DNA from 3 places in the Variovorax sp. H27-G14 genome. Region 3 is predicted to be linked to each of the others. Evidence: riboswitches for the same ligand, from Rfam matches in the RefSeq annotation. Region 3 holds a riboswitch; each other region holds the start of a gene.

Region 1 (9,685 bases), on a different contig from region 3:
GGCGCAGCGCCCAGGCGTCGAGCGAGGCGGGCAGCGAGGGGTCGCGCACCAGTTCTTCGCACAGCGCCGCCAGGCGCGCATGGCGCGGCATGGGCACATGCAGCGACAGAGCAGGCGCGGCCTCGATCTCGTCGAGCATCAGCTCCATCACACGTTCGTCGCGCCCGCCCGGTGCGTAGTCCAGCGGCAGCGCCACCGCCGTGACGATGAGCGCGCGCAGCAGCTCGCCCACATGAATCACGCGGCATTGGCTGCCCAGGTCCGCGCGCATGCCGGGCTCGACGAACACGGTGCGCATGCGCACCTCGCCCGCCATGCGAATCTGATGCTCCATGCCGCCGGGCACCCACACGCCGCGCCCGGTCGGCACCACCCAGCTTCCGGCCGCCGCGCTCACGAGCATCACGCCGGAGATGGCGTGAATCAGCTGCCCGCGACGGTGCGTGTGCGGCGGAATGAAGGCGTCCCCCGCGGGGTCGGTCGCCAGCACCGCGACGGCGCGCGGGGTCGACTCGCCTTCTTCGGGGCGCAGGTTGATTGCTTTGTCCATTTCTCGACGATGAATGCCAATTCGTAGAGAGAACATCTTCGCACGGCTTCCTACGATGCTTTTTTCACCAGGAAACGAAAGAAGCGACCCTCATGAACAAGCGCCGACTCGGGCTGCTCACCGGCACCCATGCCGTCAACGACCTTTACCAGGGCCTGGTGCCCGCGCTGCTGCCCTTCATGGTGCTGGAGCGCGGCTACAGCTACACGGCCGCGGCCGGGCTGATGCTGGCGGCCACCGGCCTGTCGAGCGTGGTGCAGCCGCTGTTCGGCCTGTATGCCGACCGCCATCCACGCAGCTGGCTGGTGCCCACCGGTTTTCTGGTGGCGGCACTGGGCGTGGTGCTGGCGGGCGTCAGCCAGAGCTACCTGCTGACCTGGATCGCCATTGCGCTGTGCGGCCTGGGCATTGCGGCGTACCACCCGCCGGCCACGGTGGCCGCGCGCGCTGCCGGCGGTGCTTCGCAGAAGGCAATGAGCGTGTTCTCGGTGGGCGGCACCATCGGCGCTTCGTTCGCGCCGGTGCTGGCGGCCACGGTGGTCGGCGGCGGCAGCCTGTCGCGCAGCTACCTGCTGGGGCTGCCCGCGCTGGCCATGGGCGTGGTGTGGGTGGTGGCGAACGCGGGGGGCCAGCGTGCCTCGGTTGCAGCGGCCGCAGCTGCACGCCAGGCCGCCAGTCATCTGCTGAAGCCGCATAACGACTGGCGTGCCTTCGGCGTGCTGGTGGCGACCATCGTGGGCTGGTCGATTCCGTATGTCACGGTGCTGTCGATGCTCTCGTTGCGCATCACCCGCGACCTGCACGGCACCGCGTTTCAGGGTGCGGCGGCGCTCACCGCCTTCACCGCGTTCGGTGCCGTGGGCACGCTGCTGGGCGGCTGGCTTGGCGACCGCATCGGCCGCATGGGCACCATCCGCGCGGGCTACCTGTTCGCGTTGCCGGCCATGGCGGGCCTGGTGCTGGCGCCGAACGCGGCCTGGGCGCTGGCCTGTACTGCGCTGTTGGGCATGTGCATGTTTCTGCCTTTCGCGGCGCAGGTAACGCTGGCGCAGGACTACCTGCCGCGCAACCCGGCCACGGCCAGCGGAATCACGCTGGGGCTGGCGCTCTCCGTGGGCGGGCTGGTGTCACCGCTGTTCGGCATGCTGTCGGACGCACGCGGGCTGGGGGTCACGCTGACGACGGTGTTGTGCGTGCTGTGCGTGGCGACGGGGCTGGCGCTGCGGTTGCGCAACCGGACGGTGCCGGTGGTGCCGATGGTGCCGGTTGAGGAGGAAGCTGCCACCGCCTGAAACATGGCGTGAATGCGAGCCTGACCACTTAAACCAAACGGTTCATGAAGATGTCACCGCATGCAACGATGCTTCAGCCCCCGATCCCAGAAAGCTGTGGCTGCCATGCTCCCCACCAAGACCGACAAGGCGCGCGACGAACTCCAGGGCGACCAGCGCACGCTGAGCCAGCGCGAGCGTGCGTTGCTGCTGATGGCCGATGGCCGGCGTTCGCTGACGGACTTCAGTCCGTTGTTCACCACGCGGGGTGAGGCCGAGCAGGTGCTGCTGGCGCTGGTGCAGCGGGGTTACCTTCACGACCCGCATGCGGCGGCTGTTGCAGCATCGGCAGCCGCACAGGTGGCGCAGGCTGCGGCGGCCGCTGTAGCTGCTGTGGCCGAGCCGATCCAGGTCAGCATGTCGGCCGACACCTTCGACGGCAAGCGTTCGCTGGCCACCACGCGCATGTTCCTGTTCGACATGTGCGAGCGCATGTTCGTGCGCCGCGACCCAAAATTTGCGCTGCAGATGCGCGACGCCCTGCGCGAGGCGCGCGACCGCGAGGCCATGCTGACCATTGCGGCGCTGATGCTGTCGGAGGTCGAGAAAAGCGCGGGGCCGGAGCGGGCCGAATCGTTGCGCGAGCGTATCGATCGGTTGTTGCCGCCGGCTGAGGTTGTTCATTGAACGGTTGAAGTTCGTCGATGTTCTGTTCAGGGCGACGCTCACGCCGACGGGGTGCCTTGCTCCGCGAATGTCCTCCGGCCTGCGGCCTCCCCCTTTATTTCGCTGCGCAAGGCACCCCATCGACGTGAGCGTTTTCAGAGCCGGGGTTGATCGGCGGAACACCAGCAGCGTGCCCTGGTGCACAGGGCGTCGGGTACTCCCCGCAGCGAAATAAAGGAGGAGGGCGAAGCCCGGGGGACATTCGCGGAGGGGAGTACCCGGCGGCCTGTGCACGCGCCCTGAATCCTTGAATCCCTGAGCAACCGCAACCCAGCCCCGATCCACTACACTCGCCCGGGTCAGGAGAGAGCCCCGCGTGACGGGGCCGCCGAAGGCGCAGGGATTCCCCGAACGCTCAGGCAAAAGGACTGACAAGACGCCGGTGAACACCGGCGTTTCCTTGCTGGAGAGAGGCCGTTGCCAGACAACAGCCCACCGAAGGAGCAAACCCCGATCGTGGGGCGAATCTCTCAGGTAAAGCGGACAGCAGGGGTGGCCCATGGCTTGCGTCATGGATTTCGTCTGCCCCTTTGGAGTGCCCCATGGCCTCTTGCGCATCTGCTTCCGACACCCTCCTCAAGACGCCCCTGCACGACCTCCACCTGGAGCTCGGCGCCCGCATGGTGCCCTTCGCCGGCTACTCGATGCCCGTGCAGTACCCCGCCGGCCTCATGGCCGAACACAAACACACACGCGACGCGGCCGGCCTGTTCGACATCTCCCACATGGGCCAACTGCGCCTGACGGGCCCCGACGCCGCCGCCGCCTTCGAAACCCTGATGCCCGTCGACGTCATCGACCTGCCCGTCGGCAAACAGCGCTACGGCCTGCTGCTGAACGACGAAGGCGGCATCCTCGACGACCTGATGTTCTTCAACGAAGGCAACGGCTCGCTCTTCGTGATCGTCAACGGCGCCTGCAAGGTGGCCGACATCGCGCACATTCAGCAGAAGATCGGTGCGCGCTGCGCGGTGCAGCCCCTGCCCGACCACGCCCTGCTCGCACTGCAGGGCCCGCAAGCCGCCGCCACGCTGGCGCGCCTGTCCCCCGGCATCGAGCGCTTCGTGTTCATGACCGGCGGTGCGGTGAAGATAGGCGGCATTGCATCCTTCGTCACCCGCAGCGGCTACACCGGCGAAGACGGCTTCGAGATCTCCGTGGCCGCCCAGGACGCCGACGCCCTCGCCCGCCTGCTGCTGGCCCAGCCCGAAGTCAAGCCCGTGGGCCTGGGCGCGCGCAACTCGCTGCGCCTGGAAGCCGGCCTGTGCCTGTACGGCAACGACATCGACACCTCCACCACGCCGGTCGAAGCCTCACTGAACTGGGCGATGCAGAAGGTGCGCCGCACGGGCGGCGCGCGCGAAGGCGGCTTTCCGGGCGCGGCAAAAATACTGGCGCAGCTCACCGCCGCCACTGCGCTCGCCGCCGGTCACACCGACCACGACACGCTCAAGCGCAAGCGCGTGGGCCTGGTGGCACTGGAGCGCATTCCGGTGCGCGAAGGCAGCGTGCTGCAGTCCTTCGAAGGCCAAGACATCGGCATCGTCACCAGCGGCCTGCTCGGCCCCACGGCCGAGCGCTGCATCGCCATGGCCTATGTGGCCACCGCTTTCTCGGAGCCGGGCACGCGCGTGCAGGCCATCGTGCGCGGCAAGCCGGTGCCAATGGAAGTGTCCACCATGCCTTTCGTTCCCACCCGCTACTACCGCGGTTGAAGGACACCGAGCCCCGTTAGGCTCTGCACCCCGAAACATTTTTTCCACGAGGAGTTTTCCATGAGCATCAAGTACACCAAGGACCACGAATGGGTGTTGGCCGAAGGCGGCGCGGCCACTGTCGGCATCACCGTGCATGCGCAGGACGCGCTGGGCGACGTGGTGTTCGTCGACCTGCCTGAAGTGGGCAAGAGCTTTGCGCAAGGCGAAGTTGCCGGCGTCGTCGAATCGGTCAAGGCCGCCGCCGACGTGTTCATGCCCGTGTCGGGCGAAGTTGTCGAAGTGAACGAAGCGCTGCGCGCCGACCCCTCGCTCGCCAACAGCGACCCGCTGGCCAGCGGCTGGTTCTTCAAGGTCAAGCTGAGCGAACCCGCGCAGCTCGACGCCTTGCTGGACGCGGCTTCGTACGACCAGTTCGCCGCCGAATCCTGAAATGATGTTTGCCCCTCGGCTTGCCACTTCGTGTGCTTCTCCATCCCCCGTGGGGAAGGCGCGGTCCGCCTTGGGGCGGCCCGGCGGCGACCGCTGAGTTCTTTTATTAACGCCGATAGACAGTCACCGCCATGCCGACGCCCGCCCTTCCCTCTTTGCAAGAACTAGAGAACGCCGAAGAATTCCTTGCCCGCCACATCGGCATCGATGCGGCGGACGAGGCGCGCATGCTGCCGGTGATCGGCTCGGCCACGCGCGCGGAGCTCATCGACGGCATCGTGCCCGCGGCCATCCGCCGGAACAAGCCGATGCGCCTGCCCGCGCCGGTGACCGAGGCCGACGCGCTGGCCGAGCTGAAGGTGATGGCATCGAAGAACAAGGTGTTCAGGAGCTTCATTGGCCAGGGCTACTACGGCACGCACACGCCGGGCGTCATCCTGCGCAACGTGCTCGAAAACCCCGCCTGGTATACCGCGTACACGCCCTACCAGGCCGAAATTTCACAGGGCCGCATGGAAGCCCTGCTCAACTTTCAGACGATGGTGTGCGACCTCACGGGCATGGCCATCGCCAACGCGTCGATGCTGGACGAAGCCACGGCCGCGGCCGAGGCCATGACGCTGGCCAAGCGCAGCGTCAAGAGCAAGAGCAATGTGTTCCTGGTGTCTGGCGACTGCCATCCGCAGACCATCGAGGTCATCAAGACCCGCGCCGCGCCGCTGGGCATCGAGGTGAAGGTGAGCACCGTGTCGGAAACGCTGCCGCACCTGATGGTGAGCGGCGAGTTCTTCGGCGTGCTCGCGCAGTACCCCGCCACCACCGGCCACGTGCACGACCTGCGCCCGCTCGCGGGCCATGCGCACCAGTGCGACGCCGCCTTCATCGTGGCGGCCGACCTGCTGGCGCTCACGCTGCTGGTGGCGCCCGGCGAGTTCGATGCCGACATCGTCTGCGGCACCACGCAGCGCTTCGGCATGCCGCTGTGCAACGGCGGCCCGCACGCCGCCTATCTGGCCTGCCGCGATTCTTTCAAGCGCTCGCTGCCGGGCCGCCTGGTCGGCGTGAGCGTGGACACCCACGGCCAGCCCGCCTACCGCCTCGCGCTGCAGACGCGCGAGCAGCACATCCGCCGCGAGAAAGCCACGTCGAACATCTGCACCGCGCAGGTGTTGCCTGCCGTGGTGGCCAGCATGTACGCCGTGTACCACGGGCCCGACGGCCTCACGCGCATTGCGCAGCGCGTGGCCGTGCTCACCGCCATCCTCGCCAAGGGCCTGTCGCAGATGGGCCGCGAGCCGGTGAACACCACCGCCTTCGACTCGCTGACCATTCGCACAGGCGACGACACGCACACCATCCTGGAGCGGGCGCAGGCCGGCGGCGTCAACCTGCGCCAGCGGCTGCAGCAGCACCTGGGCATCTCGCTGGACGAGACCACCACGCGCAACGACATCGAAACGCTGTGGGCGCTGTTCGTGCCCGCCGGCACCGCGATGCCGCGCTTCGACGACCTGGCTGCCCACACCACGCCGCTGATTCCCGACGACCTGCGCCGCACCAGCGCCTTTCTCACGCACCCGGTGTTCAACACCCACAAGAGCGAAACCGCCATGCTGCGCTACATCCGCAGCTTGAGCGACAAGGACCTGGCGCTCGACCGCACCATGATCCCGCTGGGCAGCTGCACCATGAAGCTCAATGCGACCAGCGAGATGATCCCCATCACCTGGCCGGAGTTCGCCAACATCCACCCGTTCGCACCCGCCGACCAGCTGCAGGGCTATGCCCAGCTCGACGCCCAACTGCGCGCCTGGCTGTGCGAGGCCACCGGCTACGCGGGCATCAGCCTGCAGCCCAATGCGGGCTCGCAGGGCGAGTACGCGGGCCTGCTGGCCATCAAGTCCTTTCATGAGGCCAAGGGCCAGGGCCACCGCAACATCTGCCTGATTCCTTCTTCCGCGCACGGCACCAACCCCGCCAGCGCGCAGATGGTCGGCATGCAGGTGGTGGTGACGGCCTGCGACACGCAGGGCAACGTCGACATGGACGACCTGAAGCGCGCCTGCGAAAAGCACAGCGACAAGCTGGCCGCCGTGATGATCACCTACCCCAGCACGCACGGCGTGTTCGAAACCCGCGTGAAGGAACTGTGCGAACTGGTGCACGAACACGGCGGGCGTGTGTACGTGGACGGCGCCAACATGAACGCGCTGGTCGGCGTGGCCGCGCCGGGCGAGTTCGGCGGCGACGTGAGCCACCTGAACCTGCACAAGACCTTCTGCATTCCGCACGGCGGTGGCGGCCCGGGCGTGGGCCCGGTGTGCGTGGTCGAAGACCTGGTGCCCTACCTGCCGGGCCATGCCACGGCCGGTGTGCCGTCGCACGGCGTGGGTGCCGTGTCGGCCGCGCCGCTGGGCAACGCGGCCGTGCTGCCGATCAGCTGGATGTACTGCCGCATGATGGGCGCCAAGGGCCTGCAGGCCGCGACCGAAACGGCCATCCTGAGCGCCAACTACATCAGCGCGCGCCTGAAGGACCACTACCCCACGCTGTACGCAAGCCCCAACGGGCACGTGGCGCATGAATGCATCCTGGACCTGCGCCCGTTGAAGGACACCAGCGGCGTCACCGCCGAAGACGTGGCCAAGCGGCTCATCGATTACGGCTTTCACGCGCCCACGCTGAGCTTTCCGGTGCCGGGCACGCTGATGGTGGAGCCGACCGAGAGCGAGCCGCTGGCCGAGCTCGACCGCTTCATCGACGCGATGATCGCCATCCGCGGCGAGATCCGCCGCATCGAGGAAGGCGTCTGGCCGAAGGACGACAACCCGCTCAAGCACGCACCGCACACCGCGGCCAGTTTGCTGGGCAGTGAATGGAGCCACCCGTATGCGCGCGAACTCGGCGCCTACCCGCTGGCCGCGCTGAAGAACGCGAAGTACTGGCCGCCCATCGGCCGCGTCGACAACGTGTATGGCGACCGCAACCTGTTCTGCAGTTGCCTGCCCGTGGGCGACTACAAGGAAGCCGAAGCGGCCTGAAGGCCCGCGCGAATTGTCCCGGCGGGAACGAGGCGCGCGCCGCTCAATGCGCCCGCTGCGCCACGCGCGCCACCATCTCGTCCATGCGTGACAGAAACAGCTTGAGCAGGGGCGAGGCGTTGGCCTTGTGATAGCCGACGACCAGGTCGATGGCGGGCGCCTCGCCCTTCGACGGCCCCACAGACTTCAATGGGCGGCTCACCACCGACGCCGGCAGAAAGTTCAACGCATACACCGGCAGCAGTGCCACGCCGCGCGTGGACGCCACGAGCGAAATTGCCATCGCCAGGTTGTCGGCCTCGTGGACCGGCGTGATGGCGAGCCGATGGTGCTTCAGGTAGCTGTCGATCACCGCGCGCAGCGCGGGCGCGGTGTTCGACACCTGAACGAAGTTCTCTTTCGCCAACGCGCGCGGGTCGATCGACTTGCGCGCCGCCAGCGCATGGTCGCTGCGCAGCACCACCAGCAGCGGCTCGCGCGTCACCAGCTTGAACGCCAGGTCCGGCATGTTCGGCTCGCGGCGCATGAACGCCAGGTCGAGCTTGCCGCGCAGCAGCGCGTCGGCCAGGCTCGGCGAATACTGGCTCTGCACCGTGACCTCGATCAGCGGCAGCTCGTCGCGCAGCGTGCGCATGACCTCTGCGAGCCAGTCGATCTCCTGGCCCGTGAGGAAGCCCAGCGCAAACGTGGTCTTGGCCGGTGTGGCCGCGCGGCGCGCCGCTTCGCCGGCCGCCTCGACCTGCGACAGCGCCAGCCGCGCATGGTCGAGAAAGGCCTTGCCCGCGGCGGTCAACTCGACGCCACGCGCGCTGCGGCTCAGCAGCGGCGTGCCGACCTCGTATTCGAGGTCGCGAATCTGCCGGCTCAGCGAGGGCTGCGCGGTGTGCAGCCTGCGCTCGGCCGCGACCGTGAAGCTGCCTTCTTCGGCCACGGCAACAAAGTAGCGCAGATGGCGCAGTTCCATGGGTCGGCTCCATGCCTGTGAGGTATGGGGCCGAGCTTACAAAGTCTTTGTGAAGCGTGCATGCGGGCCCTAGATTAAGTCTCATGCAAAGGCATATCGCCAACGCACCCCCGGCAGGCGGAGATACCTCCCACGTCTGCCTCAAAGGAATCTCCATGCATTCGCTCCAAGGAAAGACAGCCCTCGTCACCGGCGCCTCGCGCGGCATCGGCCGTGCCAGCGCACTGGCCCTCGCCAAGGCCGGCGCGCGGGTGCTGGTGCACTACAGCAGCGGCGCAGCCGAGGCCGAAACCGTCGTCGCCGACATCCGCCAGGCTGGCGGGCGCGCCGATGCGCTGAAGGCCGACCTGGGCGCGCCCGACGGGCCGCACACGCTTGCGCGCCAGGTGCGCGAAGTGGTCGGCGAGCGGCTCGACATCCTCGTGGCCAACGCCGGTGTGTCGGTCGGCGCAACCATCGAAGAAACCACCGTCGACGATTTCGATCGCATGTTCGCCGTCAACGTGCGCGCGCCCTTCTTCCTGGTGCAGCAACTGCTGCCGATGCTGGGCAAGGACAGCAGCGTCGTGCTGGTGTCGTCGCTTGCCGCGCATGCCTCGGTGGGCGCGCTGTCGGCCTATGCGGCCACCAAGGGCGCGATCGATACGCTGGTGAAGCACTTTGCCTCGGCCCTCGGCGAACGCGGCATCCGCGTGAATGCAGTGGCACCGGGCGTGGTCGAGACCGACATGTCGAAGTTCGCGAAGACCGACGCGGGCCGCGACTTCACGCTCTCACTGCAGGCGCTGAAGCGCGTGGCGCAGCCCGACGACATTGCCGGTGCCGTCGCGTTCCTTGCGTCGGACGCATCGCGCTGGATCACGGGCGACACACTGCGTGTCGATGGGGGCTCCAAGCTCTGAGCGCAACGAAGGCGCCGAGGCGCGCGCTGGCACGCTAGTGGTTAACACCGCCCCGGCGTTCATTGACTCATCGAAAAGGTCGCA
Region 2 (9,685 bases), on a different contig from region 3:
AGCCCGTTTGGCGCTTGCAATCAATCTTGGGGCCGAGGTGGTTGCAAGGCCACCGCTGCGCGATGCGGCCCCGTGGGCCGTGGTGTTACCCCATGCTCGAGCGAGTGAAGGCGTCCATGTCCAAAGTGAGAATCCAGCGGGTTGCCACGCAGCTGGCAAGCAGCAACCGCACCCCGGCAACCACCCGCATGGCGCTGGAGGCCATGCCGTTGCGCTCACTGGCCAAAGACGCCGCGGGCCGCGGCAAGATTGCGCGGCGCAGCCTGGGCGTGAAGCGCTGGGAAGCGCAGGCGCGCATCGTCGCGCTCAGGGAGCGGTCGCGCCGCATCGACCAGCTGTGCGTGCTGGCGGCGTCACCGTTGCAAGCGTCGCCATCTGCTTCTTCAGCCGCTTTCCCGGCGCGAGAGGCCTCGGCTTTGCGCGTGGCCTCCCACCACAGCGACGAGGCGCTCGTTCGCACACTCGCCGACGACGTGCAACCGGTCAACTCCGCCGTGGCCGCCAGCGCCGTGGGCGCGCTGTTCATCGACGCCAACGAGGTGGAGCTGGCTTTTCTGATGCGGTTGATTGCGGAGGGCGACACTGCCACCGCTTCGCGCATTGCGCGGCGCATCGTCGGGGTGAAGCAGGCTGCGGTGGCACACGACGGGCCGCAGATATTGCAGATGTCGCACGTGCCGCGAACAGCCACGGCGCAACCCGATGTGCCAGCGCAGGTGCACGAGCAGCAGGCCGAGCCTGCTCCGTCTGCTAAGGCCCGGCGCGCGCGCGCCACGCCGCCCGCCGGCGCGGACCATGCACGGGGCGCGCTGTCCCCGCGCGAGCTCAATGTGCTGCGCATGATTTCGCAGGGGCTGAGCAACCGTCAGATTGCCGAACAGAGCTATCGCTCGCTGCACACGGTGGACGCGCAGGTCAAGAACATCTACCGCAAGCTGGCCGTGAACACGCGCGCGCAGGCCGTGCGCGAGGCCATGCAGGCGGGGCTGATCAACCTGGAAGATGCCTGCGGCGGCTGATCGGCTGATCGGCGGAACAGTCGACAGCCCGCGGCCGCATTCATTTCTTGCAGTCCCCGCCAACGGACACGGTGCCGTCCTTGCATTCGGTGAGCAGGGGCCCGCCTGATGCGGGAGCCGGCGCCGTGCCGCGATCGGGCCCGGCGCCCTTCTCGTAGACGACTTTCTTGCTGCCGAGCTCGCACGTGCCCACCACCTGTCCGCTGGCCGATGCATTGGCATCGACCACGGTAACGGTGAAGCGCGCCACGCCCGACGCGGCAATCTTCGACTCGATCTGCGTGCGCAGTTCGTCGCAGCTCTGCGCGCCATGGGCGCTGGTGGCGGCGCCGGCCACGGTCAGCGCGATGGGAAGCAACCAGTGTTTCATGGGGGGCCTGCCTTGCCAGCGGATGGAGGGAGGTGGAGTCTAGTCCCGCACCCGCGTCACCCGCCACCGTCTGGAGGCGAAAGCACCAAGGGCCCCTTGCGGAGCCCCTGGAGGCACGACGGACGGGCAGTGGCTGCCATCCCGTAGTGCGTTTCGTGCGTGTCGTGCGCGGCGTTGCGCGCAGTGTCGTCAGGCCTGTGCCGACGCCAGCGTCGCGTTGAGCGTTGCGCTCGGACGCATCACGGCCGAGCACTTCTCGGGGTCGGCCAGGTAGTAGCCACCGATGTCCGCCGGCTTGCCCTGCACGGCCGCGAGCTCGTCGATGATCTTCTTCTCGTTGCTGGTCAGCGCTTCGGCCAGCTTGGCGAACTTGGCTTGCAGTTCCTTGTCGTCGGTCTGCGCGGCCAGCTCCTGTGCCCAGTACATGGCCAGGTAGAACTGGCTGCCGCGGTTGTCCAACTGACCGGTCTTGGGCGACGGGTTCTTGTTGTTGTCCAGCAGCTTGCCGGTGGCGGTGTCCAGCGTCTTGGCCAGAATGGCGGCCTGCTTGTTGCCGGTCTTCAGGCCCAGGTCTTCCAGGCTCACGGCCAGCGCCAGGAATTCACCCAGCGAGTCCCAGCGCAGGTGGTTTTCTTCCACCAGTTGCTGCACGTGCTTGGGGGCCGAGCCACCCGCGCCGGTTTCGTACAAACCGCCGCCCGCCATCAGCGGCACGATGGACAGCATCTTGGCCGAGGTGCCCAGCTCCATGATGGGGAACAGGTCGGTCAGGTAGTCGCGCAGGATGTTGCCGGTGGCGCTGATGGTGTCCAGGCCGCGCACGACGCGCTCCAGCGTGTAGCGCATGGCACGCACCTGGCTCATGATCTGAATGTCCAGGCCCGAGGTGTTGTGCTCGTGCAGGTACATCTTCACCTTGGTGATCAGCTGCGCCTCGTGCGGGCGGTAGGCGTCCAGCCAGAACACCACCGGCATGCCGGAGTTGCGCGCGCGGTTGACGGCCAGCTTCACCCAGTCGCGGATGGCGGCGTCCTTGACCTGGCACATGCGCCAGATGTCGCCTTGCTCCACGTCTTCGCTCATCAGCACTTCGCCGGTGTCCAGATCGGTGATGTTGGCAACGCCGTCTTCCGGAATCTCGAAGGTCTTGTCGTGCGAGCCGTACTCTTCGGCCTTTTGCGCCATGAGGCCCACGTTGGGCACCGTGCCCATGGTCTTGGGGTCGAAGGCGCCGTGCCACTTGCAGAAGTTGATGATCTCCTGGTAAATGCGGGCGAAGGTCGATTCGGGCATCACGGCCTTCACGTCCTTCAGGCGGCCGTCGGCGCCCCACATCTTGCCGCCGTTGCGGATCATCGCGGGCATGGATGCGTCCACGATCACGTCGTTGGGCGAATGGAAATTGGTGATGCCCTTGGCCGAGTCGACCATGGCCAGCTCGGGGCGGTTCTCGTGGCAGGCGTGCAGGTCGCGCTTGATCTCGTCCTGCGTGCTCTGGGGCAGCGTGGCGATCTTGGCGTAGAGGTCGACCATGCCGTTGTTCACGTTGATGCCCAGCTCGTCGAACAGCTTGCCGTGTTTCTCGAAGGCTTCCTTGTAGAAGATCTTCACGCAGTGGCCGAACACGATGGGGTGCGACACCTTCATCATGGTGGCCTTCACGTGCAGCGAGAACATCACGCCGGTCTTGTGCGCGTCCTCGATCTCCTTTTCATAGAAGGCCAGCAGCGCCTTCTTGCTCATGAACATGGAGTCGATCACTTCGCGGTCGAGCAGCGCGATCTTGGGCTTGAGCACAACGGTCTTGCCGCTCTTGGTGATCAGCTCCATCTTGACGTTGCGCGCGCGGTCCAGCGTCATGGACTTTTCGCCGTGATAGAAGTCGCCGCCGTGCATGTGCGACACGTGCGAGCGCGAGGCCTGGCTCCAGTCGGCCATGCTGTGCGGGTTCTTGCGTGCGTATTCCTTGACGGCATTGGGCGCACGGCGGTCGGAGTTGCCTTCGCGCAGCACGGGGTTCACCGCGCTGCCGGTGCACTTGTTGTAGCGCGTGCGAATGTCCTTGTCTTCGTCGGAGGTCGGGTTCTCGGGGTAGTCGGGGAGCTTGTAGCCCTTGCCCTGCAGTTCCTTGATGGCCGCCTTGAGCTGCGACACCGAGGCGCTGATGTTGGGCAGCTTGATGATGTTGGCGTCGGCCTGCAGCGTGAGCTTGCCGAGTTCGCTGAGGTTGTCGGGCACCTTCTGCGCGTCGCTCAGGCATTCGGGAAATTCACCCAGGATGCGGGCGGCCACGGAGATGTCGCTCGTGGTCACGTTGATGCCGGCCGGGTTGGTGAAGGCGCGGATGATGGGCAAAAACGCGTAGGTCGCCAGCAGGGGCGCCTCGTCGGTGAGGGTGTAGACGATGGTGGGTTGCTTCGAGCTCATGCGCTGGCTTCCGTAGATGCGGGTTGTCGGGGTGGCTGGAAAAGGTCTGGCGGGATCGCACCGCCGGAACGCGTCATTGTCGCCCGTCGGCGGCCGCTTCGGGCCGCCAGAGGCGAGATCACCCCCACGGGTGCTCTGTCAATGGGGTTTCAGGGGAGCTTCAGGGGGAGATCAGGAGAGCGGCAGCGTGATGGTGGCCGCGAGCGGCACGGCGTCGATGTGCTCCGCGCTGGCGACCACGAAGGCCCTTGGCGTGGCGCCTTTGCTCGGGTCGCCCAGTTCGCCCAGTTCACCTAATTCGCGCCACAGGCAGCGCACCGACCCCGCGTCCAGCGCGGCGGTCGGTTCGTCCAGCAGCACCAGCGGCCGGCTCGATGCGAGCGCCGCGGCCAGCCACACCTTGCGCCTGGAGCCGGTCGACAGCATGAACATCGACTTCTCCAGGTGCGGCACCAGCGAGAAGCCTTCCACCAGCGCCTGCCAGCGCGCGTCGTCGAAGCCCGCATCGCCTTCACGCAGCGCGGCGGTGCAGCCGCGCACCGTGGCCTGGTCGAATCGGTCGGTGGACGGGTCGACGAAGAAGACGTTGCGCCTGTAGGCCTCGGGCGACGTGGCCAGGCGCGTGCCCGCCACGGTCAACTGGCCGGTGGCGGGCAGCGCCCCCGCAATCACCTGCAGCAAGGCCGACTTGCCAGCGCCGGTGTCGCCGTACAGCAGCGTGACGCCGGGGCCGATGGAGGCGGTCCAGTTGGTTGCGATGGCCGGTTGGTCGGGGTACGCGAAGCCGAGCGCGTCGATCTGCAGGACGGAAGAGGAAGGGGCAGGGGCGGTGGAAGGGTTCATGGTTGGCGGCCGACTTTATCAAGCCGCTGCCGAAGAACGGCCACACGCAAATGCCGGTGCGTGGCTACCATTCGGCACCATGAAAAAGCTGCTTGTCGCCGGTCTCCTCGTGTCGCTGTTTGCCGGCCCTGTGCTCGCCGCTGCGGCTGCCCCCTCCGCGCAGGTGTTCGACCCCGTGGCCAAGCCCGAGTCGCTCGATGCGCAATGGCGTGAGCGCCTGTGCGCCTTGCTGCCGCAGCCGTGCAACGTGCAGCAGCTCGGCCTGTACCGGGCGCGCGGTGCCACGCCCGCGGACTACGTGGTGCTCTCGGCCGAGCCGCTGGCCATGGCGCGCGTCAAGCGCGGCGCGGAGCCCAAGGGCTGGCAGCTCGACCGGCTGAACGACTTCTCGGCCTACGTGGCGTCGCTCAAGAAGGAAGACAGCGAAGGCGCGCGCGACACCCGCCTGTCGCTCGCGCCCGCGCTCTATCCGCTGGCCGAAGGCCAGTGGGCCGTGGCCGTGCTGCACACCGTGTCGGAGATGTATTCGGGCGGCGGCGCCTCGTTCGACACCGCCGACTTCGTGCCGCTCGAAGGCGGCAAGCCGGCGCAGGAAGGGATTCCCTTCTCGTGCTTCAAGATGATCCGCGCCTGCTTCAGCGAGAAGGAATACAAAACCTCCAGGCACTGCCATGACGAAAGCAACGGCAGCCTGCGCATCGCCTACGGCGCTGCCGCAAAGCCCGGCGCGCCGTACGACTGGCAGTACACATGGCTGCAGAGCGAGTGGCCGCAGAACGAACCGCAGCGCGCCACCAGCACCACGCGCATCCGCTTCACCGCGAAGACCACCGAGCGCGCCGACTTCTGCGGCGGCCCGCAGTAAGCACCTAAGACTTCTCGCCTGCGTGTGCTTTTGGCACGCAATCTGCTTTGAGAAGTTCATCCAGGAGAAATGCCGGCTCGATGCTTCGAGTTAGTGCATTACCGAAGGCGACAGCCCGTAACGCTCAGGTCCCAAGACTGGATTTTTTCAACGCTGGAGAGCGCTGACCGGCACCGTCACTGGGGCCGAGGGCAGCCGCCGAAGGGGCAAGCCCTGTGCGATGTGCGCGCAGGGTGAATCTCTCAGGCAAAAGGACAGCAGGGGCACACCGCGCATGGCGCGCGGTGTGCCCTTGTTCGTTTCTGGAGCCGCTTCTTTCATGACTTGTTTTCTGCAACGCCCACCAACGCATGCGTGCCTGGGCGTTGCGCGTGTTCGCGTCCCTCTTTTTCAACCGGAGAACTGATCCATGCTGACGAAACGACAACTGAAAGCCATGTTCGCGGGCGCCCTGCTGGCCACGGCCGCTGCCGCTGCGCTCACCACCGCCACCACCGCTTTCGCCCAGGACGCAGGCAAGGTGCTGCGCATGGTGCCGCAGTCCGACCTGAAGATCCTCGACCCCATCTGGACCACCGCCTTCATTACGCGCAACCACGGCTACATGGTGTACGACACGCTCTTCGGCGTGGACGAGCAGGGCAAGGTGCATCCGCAGATGGTCGACAAGTACACCGCCAGCCCCGACGGCAAGACCTGGACCTTCACGCTGCGCAAGGGCCTGGCCTTTCATGACGGCAAGCCCGTCACCGCTGAAGACGTCATTGCCTCGCTCAAGCGCTGGGGCCAGCGCGACGGCCTGGGCCAGAAGATGTTCACCGCGCTCGACAAGACCGAGGCCGTCGATGCCAACACCTTCAAGCTGGTGTTCAAGGACACCTTCGGCATGGTCCTCGACGCGCTGAGCAAGCCGTCTTCCAACCCGCCGTTCATCATGCCGGCGCGCGTGGCCGCCACGCCGTCGGACAAGCAGATCGACGACGCCACCGGCTCCGGCCCCTACATCTTCAAGAAGGACGAATACCGCCCCGGCGAGAAGATCGTCTACCTGAAGAACACCAAGTACGTGCCGCGCACCGAGGCCCCTTCGGGCACCGCCGGCGGCAAGAACGTGTACGTCGACCGCATGGAATGGATCATCCTGAAAGACGCGCAGACCCAGGCCAACGCCCTGGCCAACGGCGAGGTCGACATGATCGAGTGGGTGCCCTCCGAGCAGTACACCGCGCTGAAGAACAACCCCGCCATCACGCTCGACAGCCCGGTCGCCAAGGGCTCTTTCGCGCTGCACCTGAACCACCTGATTCCGCCGTTCGACAACCCGAAGATCGCGCAGGCCGCGTTCATGGCCATCAACCAGGAGGCGCTGATGCGCGCGCAACTGGTGCACAAGGAGCTGTACAACAGCTGCGCCTCCATCTACCCGTGCGGCTCGGCCTATGCCTCCGAAAAGACGGGCTACTTCACCGGCAAGCCGCAGTTCGAAAAAGCCAAGGCGCTGCTGAAGGAAGCCGGCTACGACGGCAAGCCCGTGGTGCTCATGTACCCGGCCGACTTTGCGGTGCTCAACAAGTTTCCGCCGGTGATGGCGCAGCTGCTCAAGCAGGCCGGCTTCAACGTCGACATGCAGTCGATGGACTGGCCCACGCTGGTCACGCGCCGTGCCAAGAAAGACCCGGTGGCCAACGGCGGCTGGAACCTGTTCATCACCGGCTGGGGCATTGCCGACAACATGAACCCGATGTTCTTCGCACCGCTCACCGGCAACGGCGAAAAGGGCTGGTTCGGCTGGGCCACCGACGACAAGCTGGAGCAGCTCAAGTCGCAGTTTCTGGCCACCGCAGACGAGCCGCAGCGCAAGGAGCTGGCCACGGCCATTCAGCAGCGCGTGTACGACACCGGCATCTATGCGCCCATCGGTGAATACAAGCCGCTCACGGCCTACCGCAAGGGCGTGGTGAGCGGCGTGGTGCGCTCGCCGGTCGGCGTGTTCTGGAACCTGAAGAAGAACTGAGCGAAGCGCTCACGGAACCCGCCCCATGCTGCTCTTTCTTGCACGCCGCATTCTGTCGACCGTGCCGGTGCTTGTCATCGTCGCGCTGATCGTGTTCCTGATGCTGCGGCTCGCGCCCGGCGACCCCGCCGCCGCCATCGTGGGCGACAGCGGCACCAGCGAAAACATTGCCAGGGTGCGCGAGCAGCTGGGGCTCAACCAGTCGCTGCCGGTGCAGTTCTTTCACTGGAGCACGCAACTGCTGCAGGGCAACCTGGGCGAGTCGTACTTCATGAAGAAGACGGTGGCCGAGCTGATCGGCCAGCGCATCGAGGCCACGGTGTCGCTGGCGGCGGTGACGCTGGTGGTCACCATCCTCATTGCGGTGCCGCTGGGCGTGATTGCCGCGTGGCGGCATGGCGGCTGGCTCGACCGGATGCTCATGGGCTTTTCGGTGATGGGATTTTCGATACCCGCGTTCGTGATCGGCTACGTGCTCATCTGGATCTTTGCGCTGCACCTGCAGTGGCTGCCGGTGCAGGGCTATGCACGGCTCAGCCAGGGGCCGTTGCCGTGGCTCAAGCATTTGATACTGCCGTCGATCACGCTGTCGGTGATCTACGTGGCGCTGATTGCGCGCGTCACCCGCGCGGCCGTGGCCGAGGCCATGACCGAGGACTACATCCGCACCGCGCGCGCCAAGGGCATTTCGGAAACGCGCCTGCTCATGCGCCATGCGCTGGCCAACGCGGCGATTCCCATCGTCACGGTGATCGGCATCGGCATTGCGCTACTCATCGGCGGGGTGGTGGTCACAGAAACGGTGTTCGCCATTCCGGGGCTCGGGCAGCTCACGGTCGACGCGGTGCTGTCGCGCGACTTTCCGCTGATTCAGGGCATCACGCTGTTCTTCTCCGTCATCTACGTGCTCATCAATCTGCTGATCGATGTGAGCTACCTGGTGTTCGACCCCCGCATCCGGTACTGAAGCCACCGCACCGCAACGAAGAAACACCCCATGACCGATTCCTCTCTTTCCCTTGCACCCGAAGGCGCCGTGGAGGCACTGCCGCCACCCCGACGCCGCTCGCTGCTCAAGCGCATTCTGGCCAACTGGTCGGTGCGCGCGGGTGGCAGCGTGCTGGTGCTGCTGGTGCTCATGTCGCTGGCCGCGCCGTGGCTGGGCACCATCGACCCGACCGCCATCGACCCCGCCAGCTCCAACATCCTGCCGGGCACGCGCGGCGAGTTCAACAGCCTGGCTGGCGACACCTTCGAGCACCTGTTCGTGATGGGCACCGACAGCCTGGGGCGCGACATCTGGAGCCGTACGCTGTACGGCGCGCGCGTGTCGCTCACCGTGGGCGTGGCGGTGGCGGCGCTGGCGATGGTTTTCGGCATGCTCGTGGGGCTGTTGGGCGGCTACTTCAGGCGCGTGGACAGCGTGCTCATGCGGCTGATGGACGGCGTCATGGCCATCCCCGGCATTCTGTTCGCCATCAGCCTGGTGGCGCTGTTCGGCGGCAAGCTGCTCACCGTGGTGGTGGCCATTGCGGTGCCCGAGATTCCGCGCGTGGCGCGGCTGGTGCGCTCGGTGGTGCTCACGGTGCGCGAAGAGCCCTATGTGGAGGCGGCCATTGCGCTGGACACGCCGACCTGGAAGATCCTCATGCGCCACATCCTGCCTAACGCGATTGCGCCGCTGATCATTCAGGCGACCTACGTGTGCGCGTCGGCCATTCTGGTGGAGGCCATCTTGTCGTTCCTGGGCGTGGGCCTGCCGGCGGACATGGCGACCTGGGGAAACATCATGGCCGAGGGCCGTGCGCAGTTCAACCAGTTCCCGCACAACGTGCTGTTCCCGGGCATCTTCCTGGCGCTCACGGTGCTGGCGGTGAACATTTTGGGCGACGGGCTGCGCGACACGCTCGACCCCAAGTTCAACAAGCGCGGAGGCTGAGCTGATGACCACCAACGCCACAACCGCCACCACCGCCACCCCCGTTCTTTCCGTTCGCGACCTCGCCATCGCATTGCCGCCCGGCGCCGACCGCACGCATGCGGTCGAGCACATTTCCTTCGACGTGCCACCCGGCAAGATCGTCTGCCTGCTCGGCGAATCGGGCTCGGGCAAGTCGGTCATCGCCAACGCGGTCATGGGCCTGCTG
Region 3 (9,685 bases):
AGGCAAAGACCAGCATCACCGGCGCCACGATGGCGAAGCGCCCGAGCGCATCGGGCTGCCCGGCAATCCAGCCCGCCACCAGCGTGAGCGCCAGCAGCCAGGCCTTGATGTTCACGAACTGCAGCATCACGCCCTGGCCGAAGCCCACCGACAGCTTCGCGCCGTCGGCCTTGCCCAGCGTGCGGCTGCCGCTGAGCTTGTACGCCAGCCACAGCAGATAGCCGATGCCCAGCGCCTTGATGCCCACCCGCAGCGCAGGCACCGCGACCACCAGCGCGCCGATGCCGGCGGCGCTCAGCGCCAGCAGCAAGGTCCAGCCGACCGGCACCGCCAGCACGAAGCGCATGGCGCGCGGCATGCCGCCGTTGGCCGCCAGGGCGGTGGAGAGCGTGGTGTTGGGTCCGGGCGAGAAACTCATCGCCGTGGCCAGCACCAGCAGCGCGGTGAATTCTTGCCAGTTCATGGCACACACTCTAAACTTCAGACCATTACAGTTGCAGTACAGATGACCGAACAATCGCGGAATCTGTATTGGTCAATCCTTCGACACAGCGCCTGCAATTGCGCAAGGCGCCAAGCTTTTCCGGGGCACGACAACGCATGCTGACTCGCACCTCCACCCAATCGCTCACCACCCAGCTGGCCGACCGCCTGGCCGAGCGCATTCGCACCCGGCTGCTGCCGCCCGGCGCGCGGCTGCCCTCGGTGCGCGAGTGCGCGCGCCAGCAGGGCGTGAGCCCGTACACGGTGGTCGCCGCGTATGACCAGCTGCTGGCGCAGGGGCTGGTGGAGGCGCGCCGCCAGCGCGGCTTTTATGTGCGCGATTCGGCACCGGTGCAGGACGCCCGCTCGGCCAACAGCGCACACGCCGGTGGCGCGAGCGGCATGCCAGCTGCAATGGCCGTGCAGATGATGGCCTCGCGCGTGCCGGCCGACGCCAGCTCGCTCATCCGCAGCATGTTCCACCGCCCCAGCGACAAGCCGCAGCCGGGCATGGGCGTGTTCCCGCCCGACTGGATGGCCTCGACCTTCATGCCCACGGCCGTGCGCCGCATGACCAGCACCGCCGTGCTGCAGGAGCTGTCGCTGCAGTACGGCGAGCCGGCGGGCGACGGCAGCCTGCGGCGCAGCCTGTCGCAGAAGCTGATGGGCATCAACGTGCCGGCCTCGCCCGACCAGATCGTGACCACCATCGGCGCCACGCATGCGCTGGACATCGTGAGCCGCACGCTGCTGCGCGCGGGCGACCCGGTGATGGTCGAAGAGCCGGGCTGGGCGCTGGAGTTCGCGCGGCTGGAGGCGCTGGGCATGCGCATCCTGCCGGTGCCGCGGCGCGCCGACGGGCCCGACCTGGACGTGATGGCCCAGTACTGCAGGCTGCACCAGCCCAAGCTGTTCGTCAGCGTGAGCGTGCTGCACAACCCGACCGGCTACAGCCTCACGCCGGGCAGCGCACACCGGGTGCTGCAACTGGCCAACGAGCACGACTTTCACATCGTCGAAGACGACACCTACAGCCACCTCGCGCCCGAGCACGCCACGCGCCTCAGCGCGCTAGACGGGCTGCAGCGCACCATCTACGTGAGCGGCTTCGCGAAGATCATCGCGCCCAACTGGCGCATCGGCTTTCTGGCCGCGCCGCCCGCGCTGAAGGAGCGGCTGCTCGAAACCAAGCTGCTGGCCACGCTGACCTCGCCCACGCTGTTCGAGCGGGCCTTGTCGTGGTGCATCGACCAGGGGCAGCTGCGCCGGCATTCGGAGCGCGTGCGCATCCGGCTCGACGGGGCGCGTGGGCGCGCGGTAAAGCTGGCCATGTCGCACGGCTGCACCTTCGCGTCGGAGCCGGCGGGCCTGTTCGGCTGGGTCGACACCGGCGTGGACACCGACGCGCTCACCCAGCGCATGCTCGACCAGGGCTACCTGCTGGCGCCGGGCTCGCTGTTTCATGCGCGCCGCCCGCCCAGCACGCTGATGCGGATCAACTTCGCAACCTCGCAGGACGCGACCTTCTGGAAGGTGTTCAGCAAGGTGCGAAGCGAGCTCTGAGGGCCGCCAAAAACCACGGGGCCTTGGAGTAAGCTGGGCGGCACAAGAAAACCCAGCCTGGAGACCCTGCCCATGAGCAATGCCAACAAGCCCTTCGACTTCAGCCAGTTCGTCCCCGGATTCGACTTCCTGAAGAACCTTGCCGGGGGTGCTGCCGCCGCCGGCGGTGGCGGGGCCGGCGCGGTGCCCGGCATTCCGAGCCTGGCCAGCTGGGTGGCGCCCACGCTGAGCGTGGAAGAGGTCGACAAGCGCATCCAGGAACTCAAGACGGTGCAGTACTGGCTGGAGCAGAACGGCCACGCGCTCAAGGCGACCATCCAGGCGCTGGAGGTGCAGAAGATGACCCTGTCGACGCTGCGCGGCATGAACGTGCGCATGGAAGACATTGCCAGCGCGTTCACCAAGCAGGCGGCCGCAATGGCCCCGGCCGCTGCTGCGCCGGCCGCACCCGCCGCGTTCTCTTCGGCGCCCGCGCCGGAGCCCGAACCCGAAGAGGTCGATGAGGTCGAAGAGACCGAAGACGAAGCCACCGAAGAAGAAACATCCACCGCGGCGAAAAAGCCACGGGGTGGCAAGGCCGCCAAGGCCGGCGCTGCCGGCGTGGTCGACCCGATGCAGTGGTGGGGCGCGCTCACAGAGCAGTTTCAGCACATCGCCAGCTCGGCGCTGCAGGACGCGGCCCAGCTCAAGGTGCCCGCCATGGCGCAGCCGCTGGCCGACGTGGTCGGCCAGGTCATGGGCAAGAAGCCCGCCGCCGCCAAAAAGGCAGCATCCGCGAAGGCGGCACCGGTGAAGGCCGCGGCCAGAAAGTCGCCCGCCACGCCGGCCGCCAAAAAGAAGACATCGACCGCCGCGCGAAAGCGAACCTCCGCCCGACGCTGACGTCATACACAGACATTTTTTTGAAGAGAACGGGTTGGCACGCACCATGAAGTTGTTTCCCTCCGGCCATGCCACCCACCCGCAATGGCGCATGGCGGCCGGCCTCGTGCTGGCCCAGTTGCGCGCGCAAATGGCGCTGCCCGACTACGCGTCGGCACCCACGCTCGGCCTGCTCTACATCACCGACCACTACGCCAGCGACGCGCAGGACATCCTCGACCACCTGAGCGGCGAGCTGCCCGAAGTGACCGACTGGTCGGGCACCGTGGGCATCGGCGTGTCGGCCAACAACGCCGAGTACTTCGACGAGCCCGGCATCAGCCTGATGCTGTGCGCGCTGCCCAGCGACCAGTACCGCGTGTTCTCGGGCGTGGCGCCGCTGGGCAACTCAGAGATGAGCGGCTTCGAGGCGCACACGGCGCTGGTGCATGCCGACCCCGCCACACCCGACCTGACCGAGCTGATAAGCGAGATGGCCGGGCGCACCGACACCGGCTACCTGTTCGGCGGCCTGACCTCGGGCCGCGGCAGCGCGTTGCAATTTGCCGTGGGCGGCAACGGCAACATCCGCGGGCAGGGCGCGGCGGGCGGCGTGTTTTCGGGCGGCCTGTCGGGCGTGGTGTTCGGCGAGGGCGTGCGGCTGGTGTCGCGCGTCACGCAGGGCTGCCAGCCGCTGCGCTCGGGCGCGGTGCGCGAGCGCGAGATCACCGAGGCCGACGGCAACCTGCTGCTCAAGCTCGACGGCGAGCCGGCGCTCGACGTGCTGCTGGCCGACCTGCAGGTGTCGCTGGAGCGGCCGCAGGAGGCCATCGACGCGGTGCGCAACACGCTGGTCGGCCTGGCCGACGCGGGCAGTGACGGCATTCGCCGCACCGGCGACCTGGGCGCCGACGTGCTGGTGCGCCACATCATCGGGCTGGACCCCACACGGCGCGGCATCGCCATTGCCGACGTGGCCGAGGCCGGCATGCGCCTGACCTTCTGCCGGCGCAACGCGCAGGCCGCACGCGCCGACCTGATGCGCATCTGCGCCGAAATCAGAGAAGAGCTGGAGCCCGAAGAGCAGACCCTGGCCACCGCGCGCGCCGTGGCGGCGGGCGAGGCCGAGGCCGCGCCGCACCCCGCGCGGCGCATTGCGGGCGCGGTGTATGTGAGCTGCTCCGGCCGCGGTGGCCCGCACTTCGGCGCGCCGGGCGCGGAGCTGCAGATCGTGCGGCACGCGCTGGGCGACGTGCCCCTGGTCGGGTTCTTCGCTGCCGGCGAAATTGCCCGGCATCACCTGTATGGCTATACGGGTGTGCTGACGGTGTTCACCAGCAAGGACTGAGCAATACAGCCCCGGTCAGGCCGGCTGCAGCACGCGCGGCTGGCCCGCCGGCATGCCGGTGAACGCGAAGTCCAGCTCGGGCGCCAGCCCGCTCACGATGCGCGCAATCGACTTGCCCGAGCCGCAGGCGTGCGTCCAGCCCAGCGTGCCGTGACCGGTGTTGAGGAACAGGTTCGCCAGCTTGGTCTTGCCGATCAGCGGCACGTTGCTTGGCGTGGCGGGGCGCAGGCCGGTCCAGAACTGGGCCTGCGTGGTGTCGCCGGCGCCGGGGAACAGCTCTTCGACTCGGCGCACGATGGCTTCGCAGCGCACCGGGTTCAGGTCGCGGTCGTAGCCGTTGAGCTCGGCCGTGCCGGCAATGCGCAGCCGGTCGCCCCCGTCAACGCCCGGCGACGTGTAGCGCGAGAACACGAGCTTGAACTCGTCGTCGGTCAGCGAGACCTGGTGGGCCTTGCTGGCGTCCTTTACAGGCAGCGTCACCGAGTAGCCCTTGGCCGGGTAGATCGGCAAACGAATGCCCAGCGGCGCGGCCAGCAGCGGGCTCAGCGAGCCCATCGCCATCACGAAGGCGTCGCCGCGGATGCGCTGGAAGCGGCCTTCGTTGTCGGTGGCCTCCACGTGGTCGATCTTGCCGCCGGCTTCGCGCAGCGCGGTGATGGTGTGGCTCATCAGAAACTTCACGCCGGCCGCGGCGGCCAGGTTGGAGAGTTCGCGCGCAAACAGATTGGCGTCGCCCGATTCGTCTTCCGCCGTGTAGGTGGCGCCGGCCAGCTTGGGGCGGATGTGGGCCAGCGCGGGCTCGATCTTCACCGCCTCGTCGGCCGAGATGACCTGCCGCTCGCAGCCCAGCGCGCGCATCTGCTCGGCGGGGGCGAGGGCGCCGTCGAACTCCTTTTGCGTCGTATAGAAGTGAAGGATGCCCTGGGCGCGCTGGTCGTACGCAATGTGCGTGTCGCGGCGCAACTGTTGCAACATCTCGCGGCTGTATGTACCCAGACGCACGATCTGCTCGATGTTGTGCCGTGTGCGCGCCGGGGTGCATTCGCGCAGAAACTGCAGGCCCCAGAGCCACTGGCGCATGTCGGCGCGAATGCGAAACAGCAGCGGCGCGTCTTCCTTGCCCAGCCATTGCAACACCTTGAGCGGCGCGCTGGGGTTGGCCCAGGGTTCGGCATGGCTCACGGAAATTTGCCCGCCGTTGGCGAAGCTGGTTTCGGCGGCCGGGGTGGCCTGCCGGTCGATCACGGTCACGTCGTGGCCGAGTTGCTGGAGGTAGTAAGCCGAGGTCACGCCGAGCAGGCCGGCGCCAAGAACAATCACGCGCATTTCAAGTACCTTTGAGGTTGCAGCGCTTGAACGACGGGCGTGGTGTGCTATTGAATCAATAGCAGGCAACCGGACGACCGAAGTCCAAGTTGCCGCTCCCCCTGTCCTCGGTACCTGAGAGATTCACCCCCTGCGCCCGCAGCGGGTTTGCTCCTTCGGTGCATCTCGACCACCCGTGAGGGGGTGAGATGGCTCTCCAGACGGCGTTTGATGTAGTGCAGTACTGACCCCTTGCCGAAATCTTCGAGATCTCGTCAGGCCGACCTGAGCGTTCATGGGAGTTTGCGCCTTCGGTAGGGCCACCAGGTGGCCCGCTCTCCTGCAGTGTGGCCGATTGTAAACACCGAGTGAAGAGAGCGGTAGCGTCTTGTGTTTCTCTCTATAAGCCCAATGGGATAATCGCGCGCTACTTTCATTGCCGCAGGGCGATGACTTCGAACATACATTCAGGGGACCCCATGATCTTGGTTACCGGCGGCGCTGGCTTCATTGGCGCCAATTTCGTACTCGACTGGATCGCGAACAGCGACGAGCCCGTAGTCAACCTCGACAAGCTGACCTACGCAGGCAACCTCGAGACGCTCGCCTCGCTCAAGGGCAACCCGAAACACATCTTCGTGCAGGGCGACATCGGCGACAGCGCCCTCGTCGAGCGCTTGCTGGCCGAGCACAAGCCGCGCGCCGTGGTCAACTTTGCCGCCGAGTCGCATGTGGACCGCTCCATTCACGGCCCCGAAGACTTCGTACAGACCAACGTGCTCGGCACCTTCCGCCTGCTCGAAGCCGTGCGCGGCTTCTGGAGCGCGCTGCCGGCCGACGACAAAACCGCCTTCCGCTTTCTGCACGTGTCCACCGACGAGGTGTACGGCTCGCTCTCCAAGACCGACCCCGCCTTCACCGAAGAGCACAAGTACGAGCCCAACAGCCCGTACTCGGCCAGCAAGGCCGCCAGCGACCACCTGGTGCGCGCCTGGCACCACACCTACGGCCTGCCGGTGGTCACCACCAACTGCTCCAACAACTACGGCCCGTTTCACTTCCCCGAGAAGCTGATCCCGCTGATGATCGTCAACGCCCTGGCCGGCAAGCCGCTGCCCGTGTACGGCGACGGCATGCAGGTGCGCGACTGGCTCTACGTGAAAGACCACTGCAGCGCCATTCGCCGCGTGCTCGAAGCCGGCCGCCTCGGCGAGACCTACAACGTGGGCGGCTGGAACGAGAAGCCCAACATCGAGATCGTCAACACCGTGTGCGCGCTGCTCGACGAGCTCAGCCCCAAGGCCGGCGGCCAGCCGTACAAAGCGCAGATCACCTACGTCACCGACCGCCCCGGCCACGACCGCCGCTACGCCATCGATGCACGCAAGCTCGAAGCAGAGCTCGGCTGGAAGCCCGCAGAAACTTTCGACACCGGCATCCGCAAGACCGTGGAGTGGTACCTCGCGAACAGCGAATGGGTGCGCAACGTGCAAAGCGGCGCCTACCGCGAATGGGTCGAGAAGCAGTACGACGCCGCACCTGCCGCACCTGCCGCACCTGCCGCACCTGCCGCATCGGCAAAGGCCGCCGCATGAAGTTGCTGCTGCTGGGCAAGGGCGGGCAGGTCGGCTGGGAGCTGCAGCGCAGTCTGGCGCCGCTGGGTGAAGTGGTGGCGCTCGATTTCGACAGCACCGACCTGCACGCCGACTTCAGCCGTCCCGAGCAACTGGCCGAAACGGTGCTGAAAGTGCGCCCCGACGTCATCGTCAATGCCGCGGCGCACACCGCCGTCGACAAGGCCGAGAGCGAGCCCGACTTCGCCCGCAAGCTCAACGCCACGTCGCCTGGCGTGGTGGCGCAGGCGGCGCAGCAGATCGGCGCGCTCATGGTGCATTACTCGAGCGACTACGTCTTCGACGGCAGCGGCACCCGGCCCTGGAAAGAAGACGACGCCACCGGCCCGCTCAGCGTGTACGGCCAGACCAAGCTCGAGGGCGAGCAGTTGGTGGCACAGCACTGCGCAAGGCACCTGATCTTTCGCACCAGCTGGGTGTACGCGGCGCGCGGCGGCAACTTCGCCAAGACCATGCTGCGGCTGGCCAAGGAGCGCGACAAGCTCACCGTCATCGACGACCAGTTCGGCGCGCCGACCGGTGCGGAGCTGCTGGCCGACATCACGGCGCACGCCATTCGCGCCACGCTGCAGGACCCGGCCAAGTCGGGTCTGTACCACGTGATTGCCGGCGGCGAAACCACCTGGTGCGGCTACGCGCGCTTCGTGCTCGACATGGCGCAAAAGGCCGGCGTTGAACTCAAGGCCGGCCCCGACGCCGTGGAGGCCGTGCCGACCAGCGCCTTCCCGACGCCGGCCAAGCGGCCGCACAACTCGCGGCTGGACACTTCGAAGCTGCAGTCGACCTTCGGTTTGCGCCTGCCGCCTTGGCAGGAAGGCGTTGCGCGCATGCTGCGCGAGACGCTCTGAATTCAAAAAAAGAGAACAACGACATGACCACGACGACGCAACGCAAGGGCATCATCCTGGCCGGCGGCTCCGGCACCCGGCTGCACCCGGCCACCCTGGCAATGAGCAAGCAACTGCTGCCGGTGTACGACAAGCCGATGATCTATTACCCCCTCAGCACGCTGATGCTGGGCGGCATGCGCGACATCTTGATCATCAGCACGCCGCAGGACACGCCGCGCTTTCAGCAACTGCTGGGCGACGGAAGCCAGTGGGGCATCAACCTGGAGTACGCGGTGCAGCCGAGCCCTGATGGCCTGGCGCAGGCGTTCATCATCGGCGAGAAATTCGTGGGCAATTCGCCGAGTGCGCTGGTGTTGGGGGACAACATCTTCTACGGCCATGACCTCGCGCACCTGCTCGGCGGCGCCGATGCGCAGGACTCCGGCGCAACCGTGTTCGCGTACCACGTGCACGACCCCGAGCGCTACGGCGTGGTGGCGTTCGATGCGCAGGGCAAGGCGAGCAGCATCGAAGAGAAGCCGGTGCAACCGAAGAGCAGCTATGCGGTGACGGGGTTGTATTTCTATGACAACGACGTCGTCGAGATCGCCAAAGCCGTGAAGCCCAGCGCACGCGGCGAACTGGAAATTACCGCGGTCAATCAGGCGTACCTGGACGCAGGCAAGCTGAATGTGCAGATCATGCAGCGCGGGTATGCGTGGCTGGACACGGGCACGCACGAAAGCCTGCTGGAGGCTGGGCAATTCATTGCGACTTTGGAGCACCGGCAAGGGCTGAAGATTGCATGCCCGGAAGAAATTGCATGGCGCAATGGTTTTATTGATCGCGAGCAATTGGCAAAATTGGCCGCGCCGCTGCAAAAGAATGGCTATGGTAAGTACCTTGCTCGCCTTTTGACCGAAGAGATTCATTCATGAAAATAACGCCTACCGCTATTCCGGATGTGCTTGTCATCGAACCTAAAGTGTTCGGCGATGCTCGCGGTTTCTTCATGGAAAGTTTCAATCAGAGTGCTTTCAATGACGCAGTGGGCAGTCGCGTCGACTTTGTTCAAGACAATCACTCGCGATCGACAAAAGGCGTCCTGCGGGGGCTGCATTACCAGATCAAGCAGCCGCAAGGAAAATTGGTTCGAGTAGTCAGTGGCGCTGTTTTCGACGTGGCGGTTGATATTCGAAAATCCTCCGCGACATTTGGGAAATGGGTTGGCGTTCAACTCGATGAGGAAAATCGCAAGCAGCTATGGGTGCCTGCCGGTTTTGCGCATGCCTTTCTTGTTGTCAGTGAAACGGCAGATTTTCTTTATAAAACGACCGACTACTACGCTCCGCAATTCGAGCGATGCATCAAATGGGATGATTCCCAGTTGGCTATCGATTGGCCAAATTTAGACGGCGAATTCAAACTGTCTGACAAGGATGCTGGCGGGGCAACGTTGGCTACCGCTGAAGTGTTCGATTGATGAGGCGGCGGGCTAATGGTGAAATTCGGCCCACGAAGAAGATAGGCGCTAGGTAATAAATGATCAAAAAAACGCTTATTGAGCTGTATGCACAGCACCAAGGAAAAGTTTCGGATAAATGGTCAAGCTATCTTGTTGAATATGATCGATTTTTTTCGCCCTACAGGGACGGACCAAC

Evidence for each region. A riboswitch is a leader RNA that binds a small molecule or an ion and turns the genes downstream of it on or off. The one in region 3 is predicted to bind glycine.
Region 1: linked by a shared signal. The riboswitch ahead of gcvT (glycine cleavage system aminomethyltransferase GcvT) and the one ahead of VLK31_RS23915 (D-amino acid dehydrogenase) in region 3 are both predicted to bind glycine.
Region 2: linked by a shared signal. The riboswitch ahead of VLK31_RS02480 (ABC transporter substrate-binding protein) and the one ahead of VLK31_RS23915 (D-amino acid dehydrogenase) in region 3 are both predicted to bind glycine.

The regions. Positions count from the first base shown of each region.
Region 1 is NZ_JAYLVN010000009.1:76,121-85,805, forward strand. It holds gene VLK31_RS20945 (AraC family transcriptional regulator) at 1-550, opposite strand, end outside; gene VLK31_RS20950 (MFS transporter) at 643-1,842, shown strand; gene VLK31_RS20955 (hypothetical protein) at 1,948-2,508, shown strand; glycine riboswitch at 2,838-2,928, shown strand; glycine riboswitch at 2,941-3,044, shown strand; gene gcvT (glycine cleavage system aminomethyltransferase GcvT) at 3,090-4,262, shown strand; gene gcvH (glycine cleavage system protein GcvH) at 4,323-4,694, shown strand; gene gcvP (aminomethyl-transferring glycine dehydrogenase) at 4,826-7,735, shown strand; gene VLK31_RS20975 (LysR family transcriptional regulator) at 7,779-8,699, opposite strand; gene VLK31_RS20980 (SDR family NAD(P)-dependent oxidoreductase) at 8,855-9,601, shown strand.
Region 2 is NZ_JAYLVN010000001.1:525,528-535,212, reverse strand. It holds gene VLK31_RS02505 (response regulator transcription factor) at 117-1,019, shown strand; gene VLK31_RS02500 (DUF1161 domain-containing protein) at 1,060-1,389, opposite strand; gene VLK31_RS02495 (NADP-dependent isocitrate dehydrogenase) at 1,579-3,816, opposite strand; gene VLK31_RS02490 (ATP-binding cassette domain-containing protein) at 3,988-4,659, opposite strand; gene VLK31_RS02485 (hypothetical protein) at 4,739-5,524, shown strand; glycine riboswitch at 5,668-5,792, shown strand; gene VLK31_RS02480 (ABC transporter substrate-binding protein) at 5,934-7,538, shown strand; gene VLK31_RS02475 (ABC transporter permease) at 7,564-8,505, shown strand; gene VLK31_RS02470 (ABC transporter permease) at 8,536-9,477, shown strand; gene VLK31_RS02465 (dipeptide ABC transporter ATP-binding protein) at 9,482-9,685, shown strand, end outside.
Region 3 is NZ_JAYLVN010000012.1:6,267-15,951, reverse strand. It holds gene VLK31_RS23935 (LysE family translocator) at 1-463, opposite strand, end outside; gene VLK31_RS23930 (PLP-dependent aminotransferase family protein) at 601-2,046, shown strand; gene VLK31_RS23925 (PhaM family polyhydroxyalkanoate granule multifunctional regulatory protein) at 2,119-2,928, shown strand; gene VLK31_RS23920 (FIST C-terminal domain-containing protein) at 2,975-4,255, shown strand; gene VLK31_RS23915 (D-amino acid dehydrogenase) at 4,271-5,581, opposite strand; glycine riboswitch at 5,673-5,791, opposite strand; glycine riboswitch at 5,827-5,913, opposite strand; gene rfbB (dTDP-glucose 4,6-dehydratase) at 6,040-7,155, shown strand; gene rfbD (dTDP-4-dehydrorhamnose reductase) at 7,152-8,042, shown strand; gene rfbA (glucose-1-phosphate thymidylyltransferase RfbA) at 8,066-8,962, shown strand; gene rfbC (dTDP-4-dehydrorhamnose 3,5-epimerase) at 8,959-9,507, shown strand.